3 regions of the Rhizobium quercicola genome follow, and region 3 is predicted to be linked to each of the others. Evidence: predicted binding sites of a transcription regulator. Region 3 holds the regulator's gene; each other region holds the start of a gene.
The links. The regulator PhoB, encoded in region 3, activates phosphate uptake and scavenging genes when phosphate is short. The targets are predictions, from matches to a motif close to TGTCATNNANCTGTCAT.
Positions count from the first base shown of each region.

Region 1: the regulator PhoB is predicted to act here: its motif matches at 2,800-2,816, upstream of LRX75_RS03940 (NAD-glutamate dehydrogenase).
Region 2: the regulator PhoB is predicted to act here: its motif matches at 3,135-3,151, upstream of LRX75_RS08610 (DUF1045 domain-containing protein).

Region 1 is NZ_JAJOZR010000002.1:88,554-93,077, reverse strand. It holds gene LRX75_RS03955 (lytic murein transglycosylase) at 1-801, shown strand, start outside; gene LRX75_RS03950 (carbonic anhydrase) at 943-1,584, opposite strand; gene pdxY (pyridoxal kinase PdxY) at 1,708-2,583, opposite strand; gene LRX75_RS03940 (NAD-glutamate dehydrogenase) at 2,824-4,524, shown strand, end outside.
Region 2 is NZ_JAJOZR010000005.1:20,393-24,916, forward strand. It holds gene uraH (hydroxyisourate hydrolase) at 1-67, opposite strand, end outside; gene LRX75_RS08595 (ureidoglycolate lyase) at 150-656, opposite strand; gene uraD (2-oxo-4-hydroxy-4-carboxy-5-ureidoimidazoline decarboxylase) at 653-1,171, opposite strand; gene puuE (allantoinase PuuE) at 1,168-2,094, opposite strand; gene LRX75_RS08610 (DUF1045 domain-containing protein) at 2,290-3,096, opposite strand; gene LRX75_RS08615 (PRC-barrel domain-containing protein) at 3,315-3,668, shown strand; gene LRX75_RS08620 (NAD(P)/FAD-dependent oxidoreductase) at 3,720-4,524, opposite strand, start outside.
Region 3 is NZ_JAJOZR010000003.1:174,050-178,573, forward strand. It holds gene LRX75_RS05980 (aspartate aminotransferase family protein) at 1-1,150, opposite strand, end outside; gene LRX75_RS05985 (GcrA family cell cycle regulator) at 1,693-2,265, shown strand; gene phoB (phosphate regulon transcriptional regulator PhoB) at 2,426-3,109, opposite strand; gene phoU (phosphate signaling complex protein PhoU) at 3,303-4,013, opposite strand; gene pstB (phosphate ABC transporter ATP-binding protein PstB) at 4,069-4,524, opposite strand, start outside.

The DNA.
Region 1 (4,524 bases), on a different contig from region 3:
TTCGCACTGGCAGGTCTTGCACTGGCTGCAGCTGCCGCCCTCGCACCGCAAGCGGCCTTCGCCGCCAGCTGCGGCAACACGTCTGCCGGTTTCGACGCCTGGGTTCAGGACTTCAAGCAGGAAGCCGCCGGCCGCATCAGCCCCGCCGTGCTCGACCGCGCCTTTGCCAATGTGAAGTACAACACGGCCACGATCCGCGCCGATCGCGGCCAGAAGAGCTTCAAGCTCTCGCTCAACGAATTTATGAAGAAGCGCGGCGGTGCGGCCATCGTCTCCCGCGGCAAGAAGATGAAGGCGCAGAACGCAGCCCTCTTCGCCTCCATCGAGCAGCGCTACGGCGTGCCGGCCGGCCCGCTGATCGCGATCTGGGGCATGGAAACCGGCTTCGGCAGCTTCATGGGCAAAGAGCACACGCTGTCGGCCGTTTCGACGCTCGCCTATGACTGCCGCCGCTCCGACTACTTCACCGACCAGCTTTACGCAGCCCTGACGCTCGTCCAGCGCGGCGATCTTTCGACGGATGCCCGCGGTGCGGCCCATGGCGAAATCGGCCAGACGCAATTCCTCCCGGCAAACGTCGTGAAATACGGCGTCGATGGCGATGGCAACGGCCATGTCGATATGGTTCGCTCGAAGGCCGACGCCCTGGCCTCCACGGCCAACTTCCTGCGCGGCCATGGCTGGCGGGCAGGCGGCGGCTATCAGCCGGGCCAAGGCAACTTCGGCGCCATCCAGGGCTGGAACGCGGCCAGCGTCTACCAGCAGGCGATCGCCCAGATCGCTGCCGACATCGACGGCTGATCTTTCTCGATTTCGACGACAGAAAGCCCCGGCGCGAAAGCGCTCCGGGGTTTTTTCACGTCGGCTTTTCGGCCATGACACATGAAAAAGGCTGCAACGGTCGCCCGTGCAGCCTCTCTGGAAACGATAATCCGGCGCGGATCAGGTCCCGGGCCGGGAAAAATCGCCCGACTTCGGATCCATCACCCACAGCTCACCCGTCGAAATATCGAACCAGGCGCCATGCAGCTGCAGCTTGCCGCGCTGCTCGAGGATCTGGACGCAGGGGAACGTCCGCAGGTTGACGATGGAATTGCGGATCGACACGTGCTCCATCGCGCGCTGGCGCTCCGCCGCCGTCATCATGTCGTTCCCGGCGATCTGTTCGGCCGACGGCTTCAGCATGTTCATCCACTTGCCGATGAAATCGCCGGGCGACAGAGGCTCAGCGCCGCTGTCGAGCACAGCCTTGATGCCGCCGCAGCGGCCATGGCCCATGACGACGATGTCCTTGACGCGCAGCGACTGGACCGCGAATTCCAGCGCCGCCGAGGTCGAATGATACTGACCATCGGGCTCGTAGGGCGGAACCATGTTGGCGACGTTGCGCACCACGAAGAGTTCGCCCGGTCCGCTGTCGAAGATGGTTTCCGGCGCGGCGCGGGAGTCGCAACAGGCGACGATCAGCGTCTTCGGCTGCTGTCCGGTTTCCGCCAGCGTCTTGTAGCGGGCCTGCTGCTCGGCGAACCGGCCGTTCATGAATTTCTGGTAACCGCCCAGCAGGTGCTCGGGAAATTGATACATGTGCCTGTGCCCTCTTTGCTGACCCGTGTTTAAGCGCCGATTGTCCGAAGAGGCAAGAGTGACGCGGTCCGCTCGGTTAATTTACGGCGGGCCGGGCACGACTCCGAACCGCGAATTCCCGTATCAGCGCTTGCGCGTCTGCGACGGATGCATCAGGTGGCGCATCTGCACCAGCGACATCGGCCCGGTCAGGCAATGTGCGTCCTGCTGCAGCGTCAGCTCGTCGGCACCGCGCCGCGCCGAGCGGGCCACCATCTCGAACACGCTGGCGGTGGCGAGCTGCAGCGCCTTCTCCTCGCTCTGCCCCTCCAGAAGCCGCCCCAGAAACAACGCGGCCATCAGGTCGCCCGTCCCGTTCGGCGGATTGTCGACCAGCCGGTGCTCGGCCAGCAGCGCATGATGCCCGGAAAGGTAGAGATTGCCCGTGCTGCCGTTCATCATGGCGATCGCCGACGTCACCAGCATGCGCGAGGGCCCGAGCGCCAGCGCGGCGTCCAGAATGGCCGTATTGCTGTCGAGGTCGGCATGCGAGAGCCAGGACAGCTCGAAGCGGTTCGGCGTGGCGAGCCCCGCCAGCGGCAGGAGCCTGTCCCGGATGCCCAAGGCGACCGCCTCCGGCACATAGAGATCGCCCCGGTCGCCGATCACCGGATCGCAGGCATAAAGGAGATGCGGATTGCGCGCCTTCAGCGTCTCGACCAGGCGTGCCACCGCCTCGACCTGCTGCGCATTGCCGAGATAGCCCGACAGCACGGCGCGAACCTCGCCCACCCAGGGAGACGCCGCAAGCTCGCCCAGCATCGCATCGAACGTATCCGGGTCGATCGCCATCCGCGTCGAGCGGCCGTGTCCCGGATGCCAGGGCATGATGACCGTCGGCACGGCCCAAACGGTAAAACCCAGCGTCTCCAGCGCGAAGACGGCTGCGCGGTTGCCGACGGAGCCGCGCATGACGTGGCTGGAAATGACGATGACGGTACCGGCGGCGGTCTCGGACATGCTGCAGGTCTTTCTCTCGGGGGCGCTGCCGCCAGATCGCCCGACGGTCACGCTGCTGTCAACTGCACATGGGAAGGGGAGCATGGACCATGACAGCCGAAGGCCGGTTCCGATCCGCTCGATCCGGCGCCCTGCCATGCGCGCATACCCGCTTTGGCAGAAAGAGGCGGGCTTAGCGGTCGCAATCACGAATTCTTCTGCTAGGTTCAGGGAAAAACAACGGCTGGAGGACGAAACACCATGGGCACGCGACATCATCCGAAGAAAACCCGACTGATCGGCGAGATCGAGCAGGCGGCAGAACGCCTCGGTCAGCCCTTCCTGTCGCCGGCCATTCTTTTCGGACGCGCGAGCCCCGACGATATCGCCGCCTATGATGCGGGCATGCTCGCCGCCGCCGCGGCGCACGCCTACAAGGAGGTGACCGCCCGCAAGAAGGACACGTCCCGCGTCACCGTCACCGATCTGGAAAGCGTCAAGCCCGGCGGCGCGCCGGTCTCCGTTCTCTGCGTCACCGACCGCAACATGCCCTTTCTCTACGATTCCATCATGGGCGAGGTCACGAGCCGGCATCGCGATCTCTCGCTCGCCGTCCACCCGATCCTGGTCGTATCCAAGGGCGCCGAGCCCGTGCTGTTCGACCCCGAGGAGGAGAGCGATCCGACCGAGCGCGTGAGCCACATCCAGATTCACCTCGGCCATCTCGCGCCCGAGGAGGCGACGGCGCTGGTGGGCGCGATCGAGACCGTCCTTGCGCAGGTGCATCAGGCCGTGGGCGACTGGGAGCCGATGAAGGCGCTTCTCGGCGAAGCCATGGGCGAACTGGAAGAGCAGGCGACAGGCGACCGCGATGCCGACCGCAAGGAGGCGCTCGCCTTCCTCACCTGGCTGCGCGACGACAACTTCACCTTCCTCGGCATGCGCGAATACAGCTATTCCGGCGACGGGCAGAAGGCGACGCTCGATCGCGGCACCGGGCATGGTCTCGGCATCTTGTCCGATCCGAACGTCCGCGTGCTACGCCAGGGACACGACGCTGTGGTCACCACGCCGGAAATCCTCGCCTTCCTGCAGGGTCCCGATTTCCTGATCGTCACCAAGGCGAACACCAAGGCCGTCGTCCACCGCCGCGCCTATATGGATTACATCGGCATCAAGCGCTTCGATGCCCAGGGCAACGTCATCGGCGAATTGCGCGTCGTCGGCCTCTTCACCTCGACGGCCTATACGCGCTCGGCGGCCGACATTCCGCTGCTGCGTCTGAAGGTGCGCCGTGTCATTGAGCATTTCGGCTTCGATCCGCGCGGCCACTCCGGCAAGATGCTCATCAACACGCTCGAATCCTACCCGCGCGATGACCTGTTCCAAATCGACGTCGAAGAACTGCAGGTGTTCTGCGAGCAGATCAACGAGCTTGCCGATCGCCCCCGCGTGCGCGTCCTGCCGCGCATCGACCGCTTCGATCGCTTCGTCTCGATCATCGTCTACGTGCCGCGCGAACAATATGATTCCCGCGTGCGCGAGCGCATCGGCGACGTTTTCAAGGATGTCTACGAGGGCCGGGTCTCGGCCTACTATCCGGCCTTTCCGGCCGGCGGGCTCGCCCGCGTCCATTTCATCATCGGCCGTTCCGGCGGCACGACACCGCGGGTCGCTCAGAGCACGCTGGAAGATGCCGTCCGCGAGATCGTCACGCGCTGGTCCGACCGTTTCCATCTGCTCGCCCGCCGCGACGGCCTCTCGCTCACCGTGAACGAAGGCTATCAGGCGGCCTTCACCCCCGCCGAAGCCTATGCCGACCTGCCCGACATCGCCGCCGCGCAAACGGACGACCCGATCCGCATCGCCTTCTATGAGCGCCACCGGCTGCAGGGCACGCCCTCGGAGACGGCCGGGGAGGACACCGCGAACGCCGATCGTCTCGAGCTGAAGATCTTCCAC
Region 2 (4,524 bases), on a different contig from region 3:
GGCCGGCTGCAGGCCGGCCGAGCGCGGCGTCGAGAACATGGGTTGTCAGGCGGCCGGTGGCGATCATGCTAACCTCTCTCAGGAGACCCGATCGGCCGGATGCCGACGGGAGGGGTGGAACGCGTCTCGGAATGAACGAGCGGGAAAACTCAAGACAGCGATGATGCTGCGATCGTGAACGGCGTCTCGAAGAAAACCTCCTCCAGATTGGGCTCTCGGCCCTCGCGATCGACCACGAGAAAGTCGCTGACGGCACCGACGGCGACGAGCGGATGGTGCCAGACGTTGCGGCCGTAATGCACGCCCTGACGACCCGAGCAGGCAAACACCCGCGGACGGCCGGGCCGCCCATCCTCGTCGTCCGCGACGACGGCCAGCCACGACCGGTTGTCGAGCGGAACGAAGCTTTGCGAACCCCAGGGGTGCCGCTCCATCATGTCGATCGTGTAGGGAAAGAGTCGCGGCTGTCCGCGAAAGATGCTGATGACGACGCGCGCATCCTCGCCGGCGGCGTCCGCTTTGCCGAGCGCATGAAACCGTTCCGTCGTGCCGCCATTGATCAGCCGCATCGTCGCGGGGTCGGCCTCGATGACGCTGCCGAACGGCGCGAAGGCCGCAGCCGTCAGGGGTTCGATCGGAAGAACCAGCCCGCTCATGCCGCCGTTCCGGGAAAGAGAGCGTCCAGCCGCAGCCGCGCGATCGTCTCAACCTCGGCGGTGGCCGTTGCGAATTCCTCGTCCGGCGTGTTGTCCAGACGCGCCTGGAATGCCGCGAGAATATCGTCCTTCGTCTTGCCGCGCACGGCGATGATGAAGGGAAAGCCGAACTTGTCGGTATAGATCGCATTGCAGGTGGTGAAGAGCGCGTGCTCGTCCGGCGTCAGGCGGTCGAGACCGGCCGAGGCCTGCTCCGCCTTGCTGTCGGCGGTCAGCCCACCGGCAATCGCCAGACGGCCGGCCAGATCGGGATGCGCCCGCAAGACCTGCAGCCGCTTCTCAGTCGAGGCGGCGCGAAAGGCCTGCACCATCGCCGCATGCACGGTCGCGGCCGTCGGCGGCCCGTCCGGCAGCCATTCCAGCGCCTCTTCGGCGACCCATGGCGAATGCTCGAAGATGCCTCCGAACTGGCCGACGAAGGCCTGTCCCTCGGCACTGTCCCTGACGATGTTCATAGGCCGGCCTCCGGCTTGTGATGCGCATGCCAGTGATGGGCGATATCGATCCGCTTGGCGATCCAAACCTTGTCCTTGGACAGCACGTAATCGACGAAGCGGGCCAGCGCCGCGGCACGCCCCGGCCGCCCGACGAGACGGCAGTGAAGGCCGATGTTCATCATCTTCGGGCTCCCCTCGGCACCTTCTTCATAGAGCACATCGAACGTGTCCTTAAGATAGGTGAAAAACTGGTCGCCGGAATTGAATCCCTGCGGCGTGGCAAACCGCATGTCGTTGGCATCGAGCGTATAGGGAATGATCAGATGCGGCGTTTCCGGCGTCTTGCCCGGCACCCAATGGGGCAGTTCGTCGGCATAGCTGTCGGAGGAATAGAGAAAGCCGCCCTCCTCGATGACCAGCTTCAGCGTGTTGTCGGAAGGCTTGCCCTGATAGAGCCCGAGGGGGTGCGAACCGGTGAGTTCGGTGTGCAGCCGCACCGCGTCGGCGATGTGGCGCCGCTCCTCCTCCTCGGTGAAGTCCTTGTATTCGAGCCAGCGATAGCCGTGGCTGGCGATCTCCCAACCGGCCTCCTTCATGGCGGCGACGGCATCCGGGTTGCGCGCCATCGCCAGCGTCACGCCATAGACCGTCACCGGCACGTTGCGGCTGGTAAAGAGGCGCCACAGCCGCCAGAAGCCGGCGCGCGAACCGTATTCGTAGATCGATTCCATGTTGAGATTGCGCTGTCCCGGCCAGGGCTGGGCACCGACGATTTCCGACAGCAGCGATTCGGAGGCCTTCTCGCCATCCATGATCGTGCTCTCGCCGCCTTCTTCATAGTTGACGACGAACTGAACGGCGATCCGGGCCTCGCCGGGCCAGTGAACCTCCGGCAGGTGGCGGCCGTAGCCGACGAGATCGCGCGGTGTCGAAAAATCCATGGTCACCCCTCATGTGTCGCCCGAACGGTAGCATCCGAAGCGGGAAAGTCGAGGCATAAAGATCGATATCGACAGCCGAAATCGGCGGCGTCTTCACCGCTCCCGCAGCGGCCGGATGCGGCGTTCCGAGAGCCGGAGGCCGAGCGGCGGACCGCCAGGGCCAGTCGTCAGACGCCGGTCGTCAGGCGCTGATGGTCAGGCGCTGGTCGTCAGCCGCCGCATGGCCTGCGCCATCTGCACCTCCCGTGCCGGCGTCGCTGCCGAGGCGGTGGGATCGGAGGCCGCCGCGAAGCGCGCCGTTGGCTTGTGCGCCGAAATCTTGCCGAGAGGGTGCTGGGAATGCACGCGCAGCGGCGCCCCTGCCCCCGGCTCGATGAACAGCGCAAGGCTTGCGACCTTCACCGGCTGCGCAAGCAGGGGCTCGAACTGCGTGCGCAGCGGCCCCTCCATCTTCGCGCGCATGGCGGCCGTCATGGGGCCGGTCAGCATCATGTGGAACCGGAACTCCTCCATGACGAACGGGTCTCCCCAGCGGTGCAGGTTCGAAAACTGGGTCGCCGTCAGCTTGTCGGCATCCAGCCGCTCGATATCCCGCTCGCTTAGGGGGGCTCGGAATTCGTCAAACGTCTGGACGACCCGCGCCGCCAGATGCGTCATCGGCTCGCACGGGACGCGCGGGCTGAGCCCGAAGGCGCTGCCGAGCCAGGAGACCTCGAGATCCGGGATCTCGAACGGGGCGATCTCGCCGGCAAATCGCATCATGGCTTTCAGAAGCGCCGATTCCGTCCGCTCCGCAGCGAGGGGAAACGGCGCCTTGATCGACCCGTGAAAGCCGTAGCGTCGCGGAACGGCCGTATAGAAAGCCATGTCCTGCGCGCTGCAGCCTGCGACCGACAGTTGTTCGCACAGGTCACCGGAATAGACATTTCGCCCCAGCCATTCGGCTGCGGCAACGGAGAGCGGGTCATGGATGGGCGGGGTGAAGCAGATGGCGTAGCGCATGGCAAACCTCGATTTGCCCCCTGCGCTACGTGATTTGCATGACAGCCTGACGAAGACTGCGCCTCCTCGGCATCGAAAATTCGGAACCGGACCGACTTTCACACGTTTTACGGCCATCAAGCCAGAAGAGGAGAAGGACCGTGACCTATCACAACCCCAATCTGCACGGCGACCGCCCCAACGCTCAGGGTGAGGGCCAGAAACTTCAGGATGCAAGCATCGTCGAGACCCAGGACCTCATCGCCAGCGACAAGGTGGAGGGAACGCGGGTTTACGGCGCGGACGGCAAGCGTATCGGGTCGATCGAGCGTCTGATCATCGGCAAGCGCAGCGGACAGGTCGCCTATGCAGTGCTTGGTTTCGGTGGCTTTCTCGGCATCGGCGAGGACCATTATCCGATCCCGTGGACGAAGCTCAGCTACGACGAGGAGCTTGGTGGCTACCGCACGGAACTGACGCGCGAACAGGTCGAGAAGGCCCCGAAATACCGCAGCGACGACGAGTACGACTGGAACCGGGAAAACGGCCGTCTGGTGTATGACTATTACGGCGTGCCGCCCTACTGGATGTAAGCGAGCGGACGAATGACGACGAGGGGCGCGCCACGAGGCTGCGCCCCTTTTTCATAAGGCAAGATGGCTTTCGGTTCGGAACGATGGCGGCAACACGATCGCCTGCACACCATCGAGCGTGTGCTCGAAGATGCCCTCAACCACGGCCTGCGCGAGCCGATGGGCAATGCCGAAGCTGATCTTGAAGCCGCCGGTCAGCAGATGCAGGCGGGGATAGTCCGGATGCGGGCCGGCCATCGGGTCGCGCCCGATGGCGCGCGGACGCAGGCCCGCCCAGCGCTCGAGAACCGGTGCGCCGGCCAGCGACGGAACCAGCGTCTCGGCCTTGGCGAGCAGATCATCGAGCCTCCGGTCGGTCGAAAACGGATCGGCATAGTCCACCTCGCTGGTGCTGCCGATCGCCACGCCGCCCGCATCATGCGCGATGACGTAAACGCCATCCGAGTACAGGATCGGCAGGGCGGGATCGAGATCGACCGCCAGCCGGGCGGCCTGCCCCTTCACGCTCGCGCCGCTTGGCGGTCGCGCCGCTGCACCAGCCAAAGCCGCCAGGCCGTCGATCATCGGAAAACTGTCGACGCCCGCCGCCAGCACGACGTGACCCGCTTCGACAGAGATCCCATCGGCGAGGACCACGCGCCCCTGCCGCGGATCGATCGTGCGCACGGCACATCCCTCGAGGATGGTTACACCGGGCATCCCCTCAAGCGTGGACCTCAGCAGATGCAGAAGGCCGCGCGGCGAGACACGCGCCGCCAGCTGGTCGGAAACGGCTCCATGCGCCACGACATCGGGTGAGAAAAGCCCCTCCGGTGCGGCGTCCAGAACGCGCCAGGCAAAGCCGCCCGCTCCGCTC
Region 3 (4,524 bases):
CGATGCGGGCAAGGCCCTCGCGGGCTTCCTCTGCGGTCGTGATCAGCGGCGGCAGCAGGCGGATGACGTTTTCGCCGGCGGGAACGGCCAGCATCTTTTCCGCCCGGATCGCCTTCAGCAACTCCGCCGAGGGAACCGCCGCCTTGATACCGAGCATGAGGCCTTCGCCGCGGATCTCCTCGATCACATCGGGAAAGCGATCGGCAAGCGAGGCCAATCCCTGACGGAAGACGAGCGCGACGTCGCGGACATGCTCCAAGAAGCCCTCGCCCAGAACCACGTCGAGCACGGCGTTGCCGACGGCCATGGCCAGCGGGTTGCCGCCATAGGTGGAGCCATGCGTGCCGGCGACCATGCCGGAGGCGGCCTCTTCCGTCGCGAGGCAAGCGCCGAGCGGAAAGCCGCCGCCGATTCCCTTTGCAGCTGCTAGGATGTCCGGCGAAATGCCCGACCATTCATAGGCGAAGAGCTTGCCGGTCCGGCCGACGCCGCACTGGACTTCATCGAAGATCAGCATCAGGCCGTGTTCGTCGCAGAGATCGCGCAGGGCCTGCAGGAAGGCCTTGGGTGCCGGGCGGATGCCGCCCTCGCCCTGGATCGGCTCGATCAGGATTGCGGCCGTCTCCTCGGTGATCGCCGCCTTGACGGCATCGAGGTCGCCGAAGGGAACCTGGACGAAGCCCGGCGCCTTCGGGCCGAAGCCCTCAAGATATTTCGCCTGCCCGCCGGCTGCGATGGTCGCAAGCGTGCGGCCGTGGAAAGCACCTTCGAAGGTGATGACGTGAAAGCGCTCCGGCCGGCCCTTGGCGAACTGGTAGCGGCGGGCGGTCTTGATGGCGCACTCCAGCGCTTCCGCGCCGGAATTGGTGAAGAAGACCTTGTCGGCGAAGGTGTTGTCCGTCAGGCGCGTGGCGAGCTTTTCCTGGCCGGGGATCTCGTAGAGATTCGACAGGTGCCAGACCTTGTCGGCCTGGTCCTTCAGCGCCGCCACCAGATGGGGATGGGCGTGACCGAGCGAATTGACGGCCACGCCGGCGGCAAAATCGAGATAGCGCGTGCCATCTTCCGCCACCAGCCAGACACCTTCGCCGCGCTCGAAGCGCAGCGGCGCGCGCATGTAGGTTTCGTAAAGCGGGGTTGCCTCGGCCATCGTGCCAATCTCCTCGTCCTGTCCGCGCGGGCTGCGGGGAAGGTTCGACCTGTTCTGCAGAGACCGGCAGCGCCGGCCCGACACTAGAGCGCCGCGCGTCGTCCATGACGCGTCAAGGTCGCTCTAACACGTTAGAGTTGCTGCGAAATCCTGCCCGGAAACCGATCCCGACGTCAGGAATTCTGCAGTAAAAATACCGCCCAGAGGGCGGCGAGCGCACTATCGGTACTTCACGTGCCGCTGTCAACAAAAGTCCCGGAACGACAGGCTTTTTGCGCGTTTTTCAGCCGCGATGCTTTCCGGCGAAAAGACCTTGCAAATATATCACGCGGTGACAGCAAGTTGGGGAAAACCCAAAAATCGATTCGGGTCGATTCATGGGACTCTTGTCACGGAGTCACCCCGTCTCTAGGTTAGTAAATAATTGCTAGACGCATGCGGCGGACCTAGTCACCAAAAGAGTCAAGGCGTTGCAGTCTCGGAGCCATCCGGGACGCGGTGAGGGATTCGTCCTTTGTGAACGGCCTGGAACGGAGACGACAATGAACTGGACTGACGAGCGGGTGGAGAGACTGAAGAAGCTCTGGGCCGAGGGGTTGAGCGCGAGCCAGATCGCGGCACAGCTCGGCGGCGTCAGCCGCAATGCCGTCATCGGCAAGGTTCACCGTCTGTCGCTTCCCGGTCGCGCCAAGGCCGGTGGTGCCGCGCCGAGCGCAACCCGCCCGAAGCGTCCCGTCGCCGTCGCACGTCCGGCCGCTCCCGAAGCGGTCGTCGCCAACGCGGCGCCGCGCTCCGCACCGTTGCGTCCGACGGCACGCCCGGTCAGCACGATGAACGTCATCGAGGACTCCGAAAGCGCCTTCGCACCGGAGACCGCACTGACGGTGACCGGCAGCGGAGCGAGCGGCGCCACCGGCAGCAATGTCGTCGTGCCGATGTCGCGCAAGCTCGTTCTGACGCAGCTCACCGACCGCACCTGCAAGTGGCCGATCGGCGACCCGATGAAGGACGAGTTTCACTTCTGCGGCAACGATTCGCCCGACAGCTCGCCCTATTGCACCTTCCACGCCAAGCTGGCCTACCAGCCCTCGGCCGAGCGTCGCCGCGCGCGATAGGCGCTCCAGAGACCCACGACGTGAAAGGCCTTTTTCGGAGCACGAAGAAGGCCTTTTTTTCGTTCTGGATAATGGAGGGGTTGCGCCTGTCCCGAAGATGCGCCCGATCGACCGGCCTGACGCCCCTGGAAACGTTGCGCTTCTGGTGGTCGGCGCGGGCTCAGCTTTCCAGCGAGTAACCCGCCCCGCGGACCGTGCGGATGACATCCTGCATGTTGGAGAAGTTCAGGGCCTTGCGCAGGCGGCCGACATGGACGTCGACGGTGCGCTCGTCCACGTAGATATCGTGCCCCCAGACGCCGTCGAGAAGCTGCGAGCGCGAGAAGACGCGGCCGGGCGAGGCCATGAAGAATTCGAGCAGGCGGAACTCCGTCGGCCCGAGGCGGACTTCGCGGGTCTTGCGGTGGACGCGGTGGGTTTCGCGATCGAGCTCGATATCGCCGCATTTCAGAAGCGAGGAAAGAACCTCCGGGCGCGCGCGGCGCAGCATGGCTTTCACCCGCGCGATCAGCTCGGGCGTCGAGAAGGGCTTGACCACATAATCGTCGGCGCCGGTGGCAAGGCCGCGGACCCGCTCGCTCTCCTCGCCGCGCGCCGTCAGCATGATGATCGGCAGGCGCTCCGTTTCGCTGCGCTGGCGCAGACGGCGGCAGAGCTCGATGCCGGAAACGCCGGGCAGCATCCAGTCGAGGATCAGAAGATCGGGCAGCCGTTCCTGCAGCCGCACCTCCGCCTCGTCGCCCCGGTTGATGGTGTCGACATCGAAGCCCTCGGCCTCGAGATTGTAACGCAGGAGAACGCTCAGGGCTTCTTCATCTTCCACGACGGCAATTTTCGGCTGCATTTCTGGACTCCGTAGTGTCCTTGTCACGCGACAAGGCTTTCGCCAGAACCCGAGGGCGGCGATCATCGTTGACAGTTTTCATGCGTGGCGGCGAGAGACCGCCGGATGGCTGCATACCTCCAGCCGAACGTCTGCCGGCTCCAAGACCGGCGGCGATGGCGCGGGAGCGGACCGGCTCCCGCGCGCCCCGCGCTTAGGTGGCGAGTGCGCCGACCGTGTTCGACGAGTCGTCTTTCGGACGTTCGCCGAGCGGCTGCGCGCCGGTCGTCATGTAGTAGATCGTCTCGGCGATATTGGTCGCGTGGTCGCCGATGCGTTCAATATTCTTGGCGCAGAAGAGAAGATGCGTGCAGGGCGTGATGTTGCGCGGATCTTCCATCATGTAGGTCAGGAGTTCGCGGAACAGCGAGGTGTAGATCGCGTCGATCTCACCGTCGCGCTCGCGAATGGCCTTTGCCTTTTCGGCCGAGCGGGAAGCGTAGACGTCCAGCACTTCCTTCAACTGCATCAGCGTCAGTTCGGCCAGATGCTCGATGCCGCGGGCCAGCTGCCGCGGCAGGCTGGCGCTGGAGACGGCAATGACGCGCTTGGCCGTGTTCTTGCCGAGGTCGCCCACACGCTCGAGATCGGCCGCGATGCGGATCGATCCCATGATCTCGCGCAGATCGGCCGCCATCGGCTGGCGCTTGGCAATCGTCACGATCGCCTTCTCGCCGATCTGGCGCTCGGCATCGTCGAGCACGACGTCGTCGGAGATGACCTTCTGGGCGAGGCCCAGATCGGCATTGACGAGGGCGCGAACGGATTCGGCCACCATCTGCTCGGCAAGGCCACCCATTTCGGAGATGCGGCGGCTGAGATATTTCAGGTCTTCGTCATAGACGGATGCGATATGGGTTGCCATGGATCCTGTCCTTGGAGTTCGGTCACGGGCGCAAGGCTGTCGGTCGGTCGACCGATCAGCCGAAGCGGCCCATGATGTAATCCTGGGTGCGCTGGTCATCCGGATTGGTGAACATCTTGTCGGTGTCGTTCTCCTCGACGAGATTGCCGAGGTGGAACATGGCGGTGCGCTGCGAGACGCGGGCGGCCTGCTGCATGGAGTGCGTGACGATCACGATCGTATAGTTGGCGCGCAGCTCGTGGATCAGTTCCTCGACCTTGGCGGTGGCGATCGGGTCGAGCGCCGAACAGGGCTCGTCCATGAGGATGACCTCGGGGCTGACGGCAACGGCGCGCGCGATGCAGAGACGCTGCTGCTGGCCACCGGAAAGGCCGGTGCCGGACTCGTGCAGGCGATCCTTCACCTCGTTCCAGAGACCGGCCTTCTGCAGGCTCTGCTCGACGATGGCGTCGAGCTCGGCCTTGCTGCGGGCGAGACCGTGGATCTTCGGGCCGTAGGTCACGTTTTCGTA